Regions from separate parts of the Paenibacillus sp. JT22N1 genome, predicted to be linked through region 3. Evidence: riboswitches for the same ligand, from Rfam matches in the RefSeq annotation. Region 3 holds a riboswitch; each other region holds the start of a gene.

Region 1 (5,365 bases), on a different contig from region 3:
ATTCATAATTTCTTTTGTCATTGTTTTTTTACGTTCTACTGCCATGGTAAATCCTCCCTCTCTATTACGTTTATCCGTTAACGCGCCGCCAAGTGTTCAGCAATCGGCCCCAATGCCAGCGCCGGGAAGAACGTTAGAGCACCAATAACTAAAATAATCATGATTAAAATCCCCATAAATAAGGGTGTATTTGTGCGCAATGTGCCTGTCGTAACAGGAACTACACGTTTAGTAGCAAGTGAACCGGCAATCGCCAACATTGCGATGATTGAAATGTAACGGCCAAACAGCATGACCATACCGATACCCAAGTTGTAGAAGTTCGTATTTGCAGTCAAACCGCCAAAGGCAGATCCGTTATTAGCCGCACCAGACGTGAAAGCATACAGCACTTCAGAAAGACCATGCATGCCCTGATTGGCTATAGAAGTAACGGATTCAGGCCGTATTAGTGCCCACGCCGTCGGCGCCAAAATAATGAGCGGATGGATCAGAATAGCGATTGCCGCTAACTTTACTTCTTTGCCCTCAATTTTTTTACCTAAAAACTCTGGCGTTCGCCCTACCATTAGTCCACAGATGAAAACCGATAAAATGAGGTAAAGCAACCCGTTTAACAAGCCTACCCCTTTACCCCCGAACACATTGTTCAACATCATTTCTGCAAATGGGGCGATGCTTCCGAGTGGAGTAAGCGACTCATGCATCGCGTTTACACTGCCTGTTGTTGCAGCTGTGGTTACGGCTGTAAATAGGGCAGTCTCAGACAACCCAAACCTTACTTCCTTGCCTTCCATGTTGCCATGTACGCCCATCGCATCAATCGCCGTTATACCGCGATACTCGGCATAGAATACCGTTGACAACATCACGATAAAAATGATCCCCATAGCAGCAAAGATCGTCCAGCCTTGCTTTTTGTTCTTAATCATTAATCCAAATGCGTAAACCAGTGATGTAGGCAGCAGCATCATACAAATAATATGGATCAAGTTGGACACCGGTGTTGGATTTTCAAAAGGATGCGCTGCATTCGTACCGAACCACCCGCCACCATTCGTACCGATATGCTTAATCGATTCCAGTGAAGCCACTAGTCCGCGAGTAATCGTTTGCTGGGCTCCTTCAATTGTTGTAGCCTGCACGGCTCCCAGCAATGTTTGCGGGATACCTTGAAAAACTAAAACTAAGGCAACAATGAAGCTAAGTGGTAGAAACACCCTTATAATCGCCCTAGTTATATCCACGTAGAAGTTACCGAGATTATCTTGTCGACCAATTAAACCGCGAATAAATGCAACCGCCACTGCAAATCCAGTTGCAGCTGATGTAAACATTGGGAATGTAATTGCCACCATTTGAGAGAAATAGGACAATGTATTTTCACCGCTGTATGCTTGCCAGTTCGTATTTGTAATAAAAGAAACAGCTGTATTAAAAGCTAAAGCCGGAGGCATATTACCGATGCTATCTGGATTTAGAGGCAGGTATTTTTGAAGTCGAAACACCGCATAAATCAAGAGCATCATGACCAAATTGAGTAATAATACGGCTCCTAAATACTTTTTCCAGCCCATCGCTTCCTCTTCTTTAACACCCATCAAACGATAGGATGCACGCTCAAAAGGACCAAAAACACGATCAAGGCGACTCTTTTCATTTCCAAACACTTTAACCAAATAACTACCCACAGGCTTCACCAAAAGCATAATAATCCCCAGTGTGATGACTACCTGTAACAATCCCATACCCATAGTAGGTTCTCCCCCTGCTTACATAAGTTCATATTCTACAATTAAAATTTCTCTGGCTTTACTAAAACAAAACCGAGATACACCATAATAGCAAATGCAATTAGTCCAATAACAATCATATGCTTGCCTCCTAAAAGGATTGGTCAAAACACTCGTTTCGGTACATGAGCTCACGCTTTTTCACAAAATTTTAAAAATCCCCAAAATCCTAAAAACGAAACTGCGATTAATAAGATAATCGTTACATCGTTGTACATAACACACCTCCTTGAAATCAGACAAAACCTCAATCATTTATTTATTTTTAAAAGATGGCAGCAAAAACTTTGCATCACCATTTTTAGAATAAATGACATAATCAGCGCCCAATCCTTTGTAAATCAACCGGGGATTCACGCTTTGCGTAATGACATAAATGGGTCTAGAGGTTAAGCCGCGGCATATCTGGATATACCTGCAGCATAAGGGCAAACTTTCTTCAAATAGAATGACGTTTCCAATCGGATAGTCGGGAATGATGGATATGCCAGGTTCCGACGTATTCACTTGGATAATTTGTTTCACGCCCTGCCCCTCAAGCTTGAGTTTCTCCATCTTGTTGTTGGTTAATGCAATAAAAGGTAAACCAACCAACTTTACCTGTTTCATAAAGTCCTCGCCTGCCTTGGTCGGCGCAGCTATCAGCAAACAATCACTTTGCATGACGATCACCGCCCCCTTTCCTGACATATTGTAACGCCGAACCGTATAAAAAGGGGGTAAAGAATGTATAGTATCCGTATAAAAAAAGCATAAAAATTTGATTAACTCAGAAAGAGATATACGCCCCAGAATGGTCAAATAAATAAGTGCGATCCCATAGGAAGCTAAGTTCTTTTTTGCTCGCAGATGAGTGCTTAAGCTTTTCAGATAGATCAATAAAACCGTTTCAATTAAATGTGTTCTAGCTTCTCCCCATGCCTCTTGTTTCTGATGAACATACTGCAAACCGTCCGTAAGGGTACGACCTTTGATTCGCTGAAAAACAGCAGCCCATTGAACGAAATCCCCCTTCATGTTGCCGCATGGAATCACGAATTCCCCTAAACCGTATTTTCCGAGATTTGTTGAAATCGTGAGTAAACCGCAATGACAATCAGTGCCATGTCCAGGCTGCAGCTTATCGGATAGTTCACAGTCAAATCGAAAACATTCTATACGGGTAATCTTACATTCCTTGGTACATTCATCTTCTTCTTTTAATAGTGTCAGGGGTTCTGGATACATAACAGATTCACTCTCCTCAAATTTTTGAACAACAAAAAGAAGCCTAAGAGCAGAGAATCTCTACTCTCGGGCTTCTTGCAGCGTTAATAAACGGGCTGTGAAAGGCACGATAGAAAGCGGTTCTCTCCCATACGCTTACGAGGTTAGCTGTCGGATTCGGGCTTGGAAGTGCCCTACCTTGGCAAGCTGTGCTTGCTTTGGATTCACCCCGAGAAACCGTTATTTACATACATTCGGCTTCTGATTGGTTCCCCCGCTCCCCTTGCGGGGACTCAGCGTTTGAAACTTGTTGTGAAGTTGTTGAAAAGAATGCTACGCCTCTTAGCAATTATTGTAAAACGCTGTGGAGAGACGCTATTCCGTATTTCTGGGCATATCCGGCAAAAGAAAGCGCGTCCAATCGGACAACACGTTCATTATCGATAGAAATGCTTCGCTTTTCTATCGTTATTGTTATTTTGTAGTTAATGAACTATCCCACCTCTGCCGGAATCCGGCCGTAAACAGCCGCGCAGCCTGCTTGCGTTTTTATTCTATTTTTATACGCTGCTCTTGATTCTTTACCCCCTTTTTATACGGTTCAACGTTACAATTAGGCCATATTCGTACACGGCCACTTAGATCCTAATTTCGAAAAGGAGAAGATTTATGTCTACATCTGCCCGTTATTATTTAGGGATAGCCCCCCATTTGTTAAATCCAATCCTTCTAGATTATCAGTGGTTTGGTGTCATATGGCTAGAAGAAAATAATCAACCTATTATCCTTGGTTATTGGTTTTGCAAAGAAAAATCGGGAATCACACAACAAGCCATCCAGGCAGGATTTTCAAAATGGACCGAAATATCCAATCTTCCTATCATTCTGACTATGTATCAATCCTTAAGAATCAAACAAAAAAAGCAGGATTGGGAGAATCGAACTCGATTATCCATCCGTACGATTTTCAAATCACCTTGGAATGAAGTTTCCTCAGGGTTGTATATTTTAAAATCTCGGGACAAATACCCTCTGCATGTTTCAGCCGTGCACAAGAAAAAGTTCTTTATTTGGTTGGAGCATTCAGCCGTATGTGAAACAGAGGAAGAGCTTCATGCGTTCATTAATCAGGTGAATGAAGAGCATCAGGTCGAGCTTACGTATAAAAAAAGCAGCCTTACTGTGAAGTAAGGCCACCCTATTTATTTTTTCAAATGGTACGGCACTGTTGTTACAATAAGGTTCCTTCTATAAAGCAGAAAAGCTCGGATAAGTAAGCTAGATTGGTTATGGAGAATATTTTGCCAACTTTTCTTAGGAATAAACTGCGGGATTAGGACCGTTACCCGAAAATTCGATTCAGCTGCCTTATGCTCGACCGTATCAATAAATTTCGTCAGTGGTTGAACAATGCTCCGATACTGGGAATGTAACGTCACCAGCCTTATATCGGGTTGCCACTTGTTCCATTTCTCCTCAAATTGTTTCTCAGCGTCTCTTTCGAAAGCCACATATACGGCGATGATCTGATCTGGCGAAAGCGATTTGGCATAATTCAAGGAGTTCTCTACCACATGCGTAATGCCTGCAACAGGCACAATCATCACATTTCCTTCTATAGGAATCGCTGGTTCGCAAGTTGTTATTCGTAATTGTTCGCCAACGGCCTCGTAGTGTTTCTTGATTTGATGAAAAATAAAAACAATGAGGGGCAAAAAGATGAGCACGGACCATACCTGCCCAAACTTGGTAATAAAGAAAATCATCATGACCGTGAAGCTCATGAATGCTCCAACTAAATTTATCGTTAATTTAACAATCCAGCCTTTCGGTTTCTCACGGATCCATTTCACCAGCATCCCCGTCTGAGCTAAGGTAAATGGAATGAACACTCCGACAGCATACAGAGGGATTAAATGCTCCGTTTTTCCTTTGAAAAGGATGATTAACAAGATCGATGTAACTGCCAGGAAAATGATCCCGTTTGAATACCCAAGTCGATCTCCTCTAATCGTAAACATCCTTGCTATAAATTTATCCTTGGCCAGATTAACAGCCAGTAAGGGGAAAGCGGAATATCCCGTATTCGCAGCGAGAACAAGAATCATAGCTGTTGTACCTTGGATGATGTAATACATGAAATTTCTGCCGAACGTTGCAGCAGCAATTTGTGAGACAACCGTTTCCTTTTCTTTGGGAGATATCCCATAGTAATACGCTAGATAAACGACTCCTGCGAATAAAATGGCAAGCAATATGCCCATAGCCATCAATGTCTTGGAAGCATTTTTGGGAGCTGAATCTTCGAAGTTCGGAATTGCATTAGAGATAGCTTCAACCCCTGTTAAAGCAGAACTCCCCGATGA
Region 2 (5,365 bases), on a different contig from region 3:
CCGCCGATTTCGCAAAACCTGGCCCTTTCATCTGATGTTGCTCCCTGCTGTAATCCTTGCCTTGTTGTTTCATTATTTGCCTATGTTCGGTGTAGTGATCGCCTTTCAGGAATATAAGCCATACCTTGGGATTACCGGATCCGAATGGGTAGGGTTCAAGCATTTTAAAGCGTTATTCGAACGAACAGACAGTCTGCAGGTGATCTGGAACACGCTGCTCATCGCTTCGCTGAAGATTGGATTCATGATTATCGTCCCTGTTGCGTTTGCTCTCCTACTCAACGAGATTCGCAAGATGGCATTCAAGCGAATCGTACAGACACTAGTGTATCTTCCCCATTTCTTATCATGGGTGATCTTGGGTGCGATCCTGGTCGATCTGTTATCTCCTGAAGGAGGGCTTGTCAATAGAGTGCTGCAGGATTGGTTTGGTCTCCCTCCCGTTTTCTTCCTGGGGGATGGAGAATGGTTCAGATTTACAGTCGTGACGAGCGAGGTGTGGAAGGAATTTGGCTTCAGCACAATTATTTATCTTGCTTCCTTATCGGGGATCAACCCAGAACTCTATGAGGCAGCGGAGGTTGATGGCGCTTCCCGCTGGGAGCAAACCGTTCATGTCACGCTTCCGGGGCTCGTCCCGATCATGACCGTCTGCGCAACCTTATCCTTAAGCAGCATCCTCAGTGCCGGCTTTGATCAAATTTATAACTTATATAATCCGCTCGTGTACGAGAAAGGGGATATCATCGATACGTATGTGTATCGGGTCGGTATACTTAGCCAGAAGTTAAGCTTTGCTACGGCGATCGGACTATTCAAATCCATTGTGAGCTGTATTCTGATTCTATCGGTCTATCGGCTTGCACTTAAGATGGCTAATTACCGAATCTTCTAAAGGGGGGCTTCGACTTGTACCATAAAACTCTGCCATACCGGATTTTCAACATTTGCAACTATGTGTTCTTGGCTGTCATCGCCTTCTTATGCATTCTTCCGCTCATTCATACGCTCGCGGTTTCCTTCAGTGGCCGTGGGCCGGCGAATGCCAACCTGGTAGGATTGATCCCGATCGACTTTACGCTGGATGCATATAAGAAGACACTAACCAACGAAAACTTTCTTCATTCGCTTTGGGTATCCGTGCAACGGACGGTGATCGGCACGCTCATTACGATGATCGTTACTTTTTTGACCGCCTACCCGCTCTCGAAGGACTCGACTGTGATGCGGAGTCGCACTTGGTATTCGTGGTTTTTTGTAGTGACCCTGCTCTTTGGCGGGGGGTTGGTTCCTACCTATATCGTCATCCAAAAGCTCGGGCTGATGAACTCCCTTTGGGCGCTTATACTTCCGGGAGCCATCGATGTTTGGCTGATCGTGCTGCTGCTCAACTTCTTCCGAAGCATCCCGAAAGCGCTTGAAGAAGCGGCGTTAATTGATGGTGCGGGGCAGTTTAAAATTTTGATGCTTGTCTACATTCCGCTATCCCTACCGTCTATCGCCACACTCTCGCTGTTCAAAATGGTCGGTCACTGGAATTCTTGGTTCGACGGGCTAATCTATTTGAATAACATTCAAGATTATCCGCTGGCCACCTTCCTTCAGACGATCTTGATTCAACTCGATTCGACGCAGCTGTCTTCACTTGGACGGGAAATGGAGAACATATCAAATAACACAGTGAAGGCTGCACAAATCTTCATCGGTGCTCTGCCGATTCTCATCGTGTATCCGTTCCTGCAGAAATATTTCGTTAAAGGCATGGTTGTGGGGTCTATCAAGGAGTAAATGGCAGGAGAGATAAGGATTATGTCACCTCTTATGATTCGTCGTTACCAATTGAACTATTGTTTCCCGTTAACGCAATGAGAGTCAGTTTTATGTTAAAATGGTCTCATTTAAAAAAGACTGCCAAACTTGGGAATGGTGAAAATATGACAAGAAACGAATTGAGCAAAATAATTGAACGGCGTGAAGAAGGGCGAGCCAAACAAGATCAAGCGATCTTAAGTGAGGTTCGCGAGCAGTTATTAGAATTGCTATCCGATTACCCGGATGATGCAGAAATCAACTACCAAACCGGGATAGTGCATGACAACTCCGGCCTTGGACGTGAGGCTATTCCACATTATGAGCGGGCTCTTAAGTTAGGCCTATCTGGTTCTGACCTAGAAAGATGCCTAATGGGTCTGGGGAGTACATACCGCTACTGGGGGTACTACCAAAAAGCAGTTGAGACGTTGCGCAGAGGCGTGAGAGAATTTCCAGAGAATCGGGCAATTCAAGTGTTTCTCGCCATGGCTCTGTACAATAGCCAAAACTACAAAGAAAGTGTTGAACTGTTGATCACCAATTTAATGGAAACTACCTCAGACGAAAAACTTCATTATTTTAAACGCGGGATATTGGCTTACAACGAAGACCTTGATGAAACTGCTGGAAAAACATAACATTATTGTATAGAGTGATAGACCACTTACTAATGCAATACTAAAAAGCAGCTTCTTCACAGAGGCTGCTTTTTAGTATTGTTTTTTGAAGGACTTCCATAACATACATTCAAAAAGTTGGTTATGACGGGCTTAATGTAGAAGGTAGAAGTAGCAACCAACCGAAAAATATATAGAAACCTTCAACGAAGCTCATATAATACTACTTCTGATGTACTCTCTGAGACAAGGATACGGACCACCAAAAATATGAGCCATAGTTACGATAAATTTGTGATGTTCCTCCCAAATTTTTGGGGAAATGCCGACGCGATTGGCTAGTAATTGTTGAACCGCTAATTCACTTTCCGAACTTAGTTGGTTTAGCAAGTCATTGTTTTGTCCGACCGTTTTGCTTATTTCCAATAAAGCCTGTGTTTCGACACCTGATGGCCGATACGCCAAATTCGAAAATTGAATGTCAAACTCCTCCAGCCGTCGCTTTAAGTGAAGAATCTCATCTTGACGCTGTACAGAAGTGTTTGATCTTTTCAATTGAAAAAGCTTCTTCACCTCTTTGGTAACTCTCTTAATAAACATGTCTAATTCCTCCTTTTTTCTCTTGAACGAAAAAAGGAAGCGAGGGAATATAGTCCTAAAATATAAAGGACCCTTTTAATATTTCTATCATTTTCTTTCTACGCTGACGAAGTTAGCTGACGGATTCGGGTTGAAAGTTAACCCTAACACTTAAAAAGTGTACTCACCCCAGAAAACTTGGTTCCCCCGCTTCTTTAATCTAAAGAATTAAGCGTAGTATGATTCATTCTTATTTTATCAATTTACCCCAATACATAATTAGAAACAATAGTAATATTTACTTATATTTTTTATGTCATCAGTCTTGTACCTAGTAACGGAGCATGGATGTCATGTTATTTTATTTCATACCAAATGAACACTTGATTAACACAACAAAGTAAGCTTACATGACATGTAAATTTTAATTGCTCAATTGCCAAGGATAAGGTAAAACTATACTATTAGACATTTTTAACATAACTGATTGTGAAGGTGGATGAGATTGTGATTGTTCAAGTGGACAATGAGGTAGTTGCAAGGGAATATGTACACGTCGTATACGAAACCGTAGTCAAACGTAATCCTTATGAGTATGAGTTCCATCAAGCTGTGAAGGAGATTTTAGAGTCGCTGATCCCGGTTCTCTCAAAGCATCCGAAGTATATGAAATCAGGTATTCTTGAGCGGATCGTGGAACCAGAGCGCTTAATCACTTTCCGCGTGCCATGGGTAGATGACCAAGGGATTACGCAAGTTAATCGTGGTTTTCGTGTTCAATTTAACAGTGCGATTGGGCCGTACAAGGGTGGATTGCGTTTTCATCCCTCCGTTAATGCGAGCATTATTAAATTTCTTGGATTTGAACAAACGTTCAAAAACTCCCTTACAGGCCAGCCCATCGGCGGCGGTAAAGGCGGCTCCGATTTCGATCCTAAAGGAAAGTCCGATAATGAAATCATGCGCTTTACCCAAAGTTTCATGACAGAGCTCTATAAATATATGGGTCAAGATACCGACGTTCCGGCAGGAGACATTGGCGTAGGTGCACGCGAAATTGGTTACATGTTCGGTCAGTACAAGAGAATTCGCGGTGCTTACGAGGCTGGTGTACTGACAGGAAAAGGGATCATCTATGGAGGCAGCTTGGGACGTACCGAAGCGACTGGGTATGGATGTGTTTACTTTGTGAATGAAATGCTGCAATCCAAGGGCCTTAGCTTCGAGGGCAGCACCGTAGTAGTTTCCGGCTCCGGCAACGTGGCCATATATTCCATGCAAAAGGCGATACAATTAGGCGCCAAGGTCGTTGCTTGCAGCGACTCCAATGGCTATATCTATGATAAAAAAGGGATCTGCCTAGACACGATTCGACGGTTGAAGGAAGTTGAGAGAAAGAGAATCAGCGAGTATGTAAAGGAGCATCCGACAGCAACCTATCATGAGGGTTGTCACGACATATGGTCCGTTCCATGCGAAATTGCGCTTCCTAGCGCAACACAGAACGAGATTAATGAGGATGCGGCGAAGATCCTTGTAAGCAACGGAGTAATAGCGGTGGGGGAAGGCGCGAATATGCCATCTACCTTGGAAGCGATTGATGTATTCCTGCAGGCAGGTGTGCTATTTGGACCGGCCAAGGCAGCGAATGCAGGCGGCGTTGCAGTATCAGCGCTAGAAATGTCTCAAAACAGCATGAGGTACTCATGGCAATTCCATGAGGTAGACGATAAGCTCCATGCGATTATGAAAAATATTTACAAAAGCGCTGTCCAAGCGGCAGAGGAATACGGGCATCCGGGCAACCTTGTTGTAGGCGCCAATATTGCAGGCTTTACAAAAGTGGCCGACGCCATGATTGCTCAAGGTATTGTTTAAGGAAAACAGCAATTATCTAGAAAATTCGATTATGACAAGCGTCTATGCTCCGGTTCATTTCATCGGAATAAAGACGTTTGTTTTTTTTCATTACGATAAGACGACATTCTTTATTTCTTTCAAAGTGCAGCCTCTGTTCGTGGAGTGGAAAGTGGTCGGACATTGGGGGAGAGGATCCTTTATGCTGGTGCAAAACCTAGGTACAGTCATTATTATTTGTGCATCCTGCCTGTTACTTGAATGAACAAAAAAAGGAGATGCCATGAGGCAAGCTCCTTTCGCGACATAAAAGTGTAACTAAGCATCAGCAGCACAACGGAAACCTATATTTCCCGCAGAACTGTCAGGTGTATTCTTACTCCGTGCCGCCACACGATATCGATTGCAATAGGAGGCATGGCACAAGTACGAACCTCCCCTTAGAACCCTGTTGTCTCCAGATGGAGGGCCAATGGGGTTATCCTTTGCGCCATTGATAT
Region 3 (5,365 bases):
CGCAGTAAATCCTTAAGTGTTGCAGGTTTATCTTGCACGCTGGTAACAGCAGGAGTAGACGACCATTTTTTCTTAGCCATAACGGGTTCACCTCTGTTCAGTTTCTCCCTATTATTGTACACTTCTACTCGTGCAAATGATACGGTACCGTCGCCACAACGATATCTTTATCTGCTTGCAGCTTCGAACGAATACGTGCAGCAGACTGGTTATGGAGCAGTCGATGCCACCATTTTTTCGGCATAAATTGCGGTAAAATGACCATAATGTTTTGTTTTTCCGAAACATGCGCGTCAATTCTCTCAATAAATTCAGCCAGCGGCTTCAGTATCGTCCGATAACGTGATTTAAAAATAACCAATCGAACGCCCGGATCCCACTTCTCCCACTTCTCCTGCATCAATTCTTCATCTTCATCTGAGAACGATACGTAGAAAGCAATAACGTTTGGCGACAACGATTTCGCATAGTTCAAGGACTGTGCCACAACCCGATGAATACCCGCCACAGGGACAATAATCAAAGGCTCCTTCGTGCAAACCCGATCAATCGTTATATCAATACGTAATTGTTTCGCTACATCATCGTAGTGATGACTAATTTTCGTAATTAACCAAAGCAGCAACGGGGTTATAATAATAACAATCCATGCACCTTCGGTAAATTTAGTTATAGAAAATATGAGTAAAACAGCAAGAGAAACGATCCCGCCTAAACCATTGATGAGCAGCTTTCCGATCCAACCTTTTACTCGCTCTCTCAACCATTTACGAACCAAGCCGCCTTGCGCAAGTGTAAAAGATAAAAACACGCCTATCGCATATAGAGGAATGAGTGCATCGGTCTTACCTTTGAATCCAATCAAAAGAATACTGGCAAGCACACCAAGTGTGATAATACCATAGTGAAACGAAAGTCGGTCTCCTCGGAATGAGAACATACGCGGGAAGTTTTTATCCTGTGCCATGATGGATGCTAAGATTGGAAACCCGTTGAAGCTAGTATTAGCAGCCAAAACCAGAATGAGCATGGTACCAATTTGAGTTGCGTAATACATCGTCCCACGACCAAATGCCTGCTCTGTCACCATCGATAATACGGATGTATGACCATTAGGATCAGGTACAATTCCGTAACCCAAAGCCAACAGCGTTACGCCTCCAAACACGATAGCCAAAAGTGTCCCTAAGGATACTAACGTACGCTTCGCGTTTTTCACAGATGGTGAGCGGAAATGCGGCACGGCATCGGAGATGGCCTCGATCCCTGTCACAGCTGAACACCCGGAGGAAAATGCTTTTAAAAGGACGAATAACGTTAATGAACTCGTCATTGAACTCGGAGCAAACGCTATGGGATGCGTATTAATAGATCCCGTCAGCATATCGTATGTGCCTTTGCCCACTAGCAGTAAAATACAAAGAATAAAAAAGTACGTTGGAATAGCGAAAATCGTACCTGATTCCGAAGTTCCTCGCAAATTAAGCCAAACCATGATCCACACGAGAACTAAAGTAATCGGAACAATATACGGCACCGCCGATGGAAAAGCTGACGTAATCGCTTGCACGCCGGCAGAGATCGAAACAGCAACGGTAAGTGTATAGTCAATAAGCAGCGAAACCCCAGTCAGCCTTCCCCACACCATACCTAGATTTTCTTTGGAAACCATATAGGCTCCGCCACCTTGCGGGTAGGCCTCAATCACTTGTCTATAGCTCAAAACTAGCAGCATAATCAGAGCAATAATGGATATCGCAATGGGCAAAGAGAACGCAAAAGCGGCAATCCCAACGGTCGCGAGTTCCAAAAGAATCTGCTCAGTCCCATAGGAAACCGATGATAAGGCATCCGAGGATAGGATCGGCAGCCCCTTCCAAACCGGCAATTTTTCCGATTCCATTTCGCTAGATTTAAGCGGTTTTCCAAACATAATTTTTTTCAATGAGTCGCTTGTCATTCGTGATAGTTCCTCCAATTAAACCTAATATCTGACGTAAACTTGCGTTTTAGGACGCAAAAAAACACAAGGATAGACCTTGTGTTTATACACATGTTCTCCTTCCCACGGTCGCTTACGAGGTTAGCTGTCGGGTTCGGGCCGCGAGAATCTGCCCTAAATGGTGCCAAACGTAAGCACCTTTACTCACCCCATGAAACTTGTGGTTCCCCCGCTTTTCTAATAAGAAAATTAAGCGAAATATTCAACTGTAACGTACGAGTTGAATACTACTCTCTTCTTGCGGCATAGTAAAGGATTGAAAAAACTTAAAAATATAACTCCAACCTCTACATTCACTCAATAATTCGCTTACAATCATACGATTCATTGATTTGCTTCCATTCTCTTATTCCATCGTGGTTTTTTAAACATTTCTTAATGAGTTGAGTAATTAATGAAGCAAAGTAAAGGAAATTATTGGATTTTGATGATAACTCCTATGCAAACGAGGATCTGTGTAATGGACCCATCAGCTGAGAACAAGCTAGTCATTCTCAAATGGACAACAAAATAGACGGCTTACGCCGTCCTTGGTTGAAAGTGTTTATACAGGTTGATGCAATTGTTGTACACAGTACAACTTGCCTCTCTAATTCTCCAATTTATTTGAATCATCCTTTTTGTCTGAACCAAGAATCACATAAGCAACGCTAAATAAAACGGTTATGCCAAAAATCTGAAGCCATGCCTTTACCGCATTTATTTTCACATTATAACTTATACTCGAATACACACCCTGTGATGGTTGAAAGGAAACATCCAACCTGGATACCCAGATCGATTGATAACCTTGTTTTTCAGGAAAAGGAAACGGGCTATTCGATAATAGGTAATAATCAACAGGAACGGCAAGAAAGCAAAAAATGATGATAACGATAGCATAAACAGCCAGAAGCTTCTTACGGCGAGAGGTAATCTCCAAATTTACATCTTCTTTCATTTTGGATTTTTAAAGCTCTTCAACGACAATACCTTGGGCGAACTGGTCACTTAGGGATGACTCCATAATTAGTACCTGGTACTAACCCACCCAAGTATAATCCATAATTTGGAAAACATCAATGTAAATCGTAACTACCACAGCAGTCCCTTTTCCTAGTCTTGGTACAAGGAATAAATTTCCGTTTTCCAAGGAAACCTACTCTCAGGTGATATAACATGAATCTGACAGAAACAACGGATATGGCCAGACTTAAACTTCAATTCGAATCAAATAGCGATTTTGTGATGGAACGAAAACAACTTTTGGGTCAGGAAGTTGTATTTTGTTATTTTCGCCCATTTGTTAACCTTGCACAAACGAATCAATTATTATCTTGGATGGAGTCCAGTCCAATCAGTGATTGGCTTCAGCAAATAAGCCTATTGAATGGCCAATTAAACGCTTCTTACGACATGCAGATGAGCAGCTTAATGAAAGGTAATTTAGTTATTTATTTACTCGATAACCCAATAAGAAATTTTGTTATCGAGCCCGTTCCGTCAACGATTAGGAGAACGCTAAATGTTCCACAAAATGAAAATGCGATTGAGTCTTCCTTTGGAGCATTTAACGAGGATTTGGACACCAATATGGCGCTGATCCGCGATGAGCTAAGATCCCCTACACTAACCATGAATACCATGATGATGGGGACAAAACAGCCCAAAAGAACCACGTTAGCTTATTTATCCGACTCTGTTAATCGTAAACTGCTTTCTTCCTTAATGAAGAAGCTCGAGGCAAATAAAGCAAAGGAATTTAAACATTTGCAAGAAATCATCAAGGTATTGGGAGAAGGGAATTTCAGCCTTATTTCCCCTTGTCTAACTTCTGAGCGGCCGGCAGAAGCAGCAGACCATTTGAAAAATGGCCGTGTTATCCTGTTTATCGAAGGACTTCCGTACGCTTTTGTTATGCCAGTTATTATTACAGATCTCTGGTGCTTGAACTCCGATCGCAACTTCCCCAAGATTACAATGATTACCATTCGGATGCTTCGGTTTATCGGCATGTTTATCGCTTTAGTCTTACCTGCTCTATATGTATCTTTGGTCTCTGTGAATCCAGAGGTATTGAGAATCCAGTTAGCCTTGTCAGTTGCCCAGAGCCGTGAAGGGGTACCCTATCCGGCCTTTTTGGAAGTCATTTTTATGTTAATTGTTCTAGAGATGCTCATTGAAGCGAGTATTCGTCTTCCCAAAAGTATAGGTCCCTCGATAACAACAGTAGGTGGAATTATTCTCGGGCAAGCCGTTGTAAGCGCAAAATTGGTAAGTAATCTATTCATTATTGTTTTGGCAGCTTCCGCTTTGGCGAATTTTACATTGAACGGGGTACAAAATGCCCTGTTTATTCGAATATCAAAATATGTTTTGATCGTGCTTAGTGCTATTTTTGGTGTTCTTGGTACGATTGGTGGAATCATTTGGCTGTCCATCTATATGGCCTCTATCGCGACATTTGAAGTCGCCTACGTCAATGTAAATGTAAAGGAAGGTCCCCAGGATGGTTAATAAAATATCAGTCTATCTAACCTTCATCACTGTACATTTCGGGCTGATATTCTTCGTATATCCGGAGAAAATATTTGAATCGACAAGCAAAGGTCATTGGGAAGCAATACTATTAGGCTGCCTATTTGAAGTAGCTATGATGTGGATCTATCTAAGGGGCCTTTCAACTTTCCCTAACATGACGATCGTTCAGATTTGTAAACAAGTATTGGGTCCTTGGCTGTCAAGAATCCTCCTAATCCCAATCATGTTATATTTTCTTGCAACTCTAGTATTAATTTCTAGGGTATATTCGGAAATGATGACCATCGTTTTTTTACCTAAAACGCCGATCTCGGCTTTACTCTGTTTTATCTTCTTGGGCTTGTTTGCAGCCTGGTGTGGTATCAAGACTGTACTAAGAACGAGTGTCATTATCTCGGTTTTGTTCATACCTTGGATTTTTGCAGCACTCAGCAGCTCCGTGATAAATTTCGATATCCGTAATGCATCCCCAATTTGGAACACTAACTTTGATTTTTTGAAGCATCCTGCTTATTATTCAAGTTTTTTCGCTTTTTCCGGGTTTTTATTTTTGGGTATGATTCACCCTTTTTTTCGAAATGTCGCGCGCAGTCGAAAGGTATTCATCCTTTTGATTGCTGGCTTGTTTCCTTTATATTTGGCATCCGTTTATATACCCCTTCTCATTTTCGGACAAGAGACTGTCATTCAACTCCAATTCCCTCTTCACACAGGGATGGATACGATCGATATGAGCTGGTCCATATTAGAGAGAATGACGCTGTTTTACACAACTTCTACGATTGCTTTTTTAATTGTTTATAGTTCGGTTTTAATTTGGATCATAGCTGAGATGATTCGGAG

Evidence for each region. Region 3 has a riboswitch for cyclic di-AMP ahead of AC58UU_RS29255 (APC family permease). Riboswitches for the same ligand answer to the same signal wherever they lie in the genome.
Region 1: another riboswitch for cyclic di-AMP. It lies ahead of AC58UU_RS12350 (hypothetical protein); the one in region 3 lies ahead of AC58UU_RS29255 (APC family permease).
Region 2: another riboswitch for cyclic di-AMP. It lies ahead of AC58UU_RS23110 (hypothetical protein); the one in region 3 lies ahead of AC58UU_RS29255 (APC family permease).

Annotation. Positions count from the first base shown of each region.
Region 1 is NZ_JCAUAW010000005.1:267,294-272,658, reverse strand. Features, by position in the region: gene kdpB (potassium-transporting ATPase subunit KdpB) at 1-45, opposite strand, end outside; gene kdpA (potassium-transporting ATPase subunit KdpA) at 78-1,748, opposite strand; gene AC58UU_RS12355 (potassium-transporting ATPase subunit F) at 1,796-1,873, opposite strand; gene AC58UU_RS12350 (hypothetical protein) at 2,049-3,020, opposite strand; cyclic di-AMP (ydaO/yuaA leader) riboswitch at 3,138-3,308, opposite strand; gene AC58UU_RS12345 (hypothetical protein) at 3,669-4,190, shown strand; gene AC58UU_RS12340 (APC family permease) at 4,202-5,365, opposite strand, start outside.
Region 2 is NZ_JCAUAW010000012.1:143,608-148,972, forward strand. Features, by position in the region: gene AC58UU_RS23095 (ABC transporter permease) at 1-895, shown strand, start outside; gene AC58UU_RS23100 (carbohydrate ABC transporter permease) at 910-1,788, shown strand; gene AC58UU_RS23105 (tetratricopeptide repeat protein) at 1,881-2,450, shown strand; gene AC58UU_RS23110 (hypothetical protein) at 2,643-3,029, opposite strand; cyclic di-AMP (ydaO/yuaA leader) riboswitch at 3,117-3,253, opposite strand; gene gdhA (NADP-specific glutamate dehydrogenase) at 3,516-4,886, shown strand; gene AC58UU_RS23120 (hypothetical protein) at 4,879-5,130, shown strand; gene AC58UU_RS23125 (formylglycine-generating enzyme family protein) at 5,184-5,365, opposite strand, start outside.
Region 3 is NZ_JCAUAW010000018.1:25,822-31,186, reverse strand. Features, by position in the region: gene AC58UU_RS29260 (YqkE family protein) at 1-80, opposite strand, end outside; gene AC58UU_RS29255 (APC family permease) at 125-1,960, opposite strand; cyclic di-AMP (ydaO/yuaA leader) riboswitch at 2,058-2,208, opposite strand; gene AC58UU_RS29250 (hypothetical protein) at 2,592-2,942, opposite strand; gene AC58UU_RS29245 (spore germination protein) at 3,161-4,498, shown strand; gene AC58UU_RS29240 (GerAB/ArcD/ProY family transporter) at 4,491-5,365, shown strand, end outside.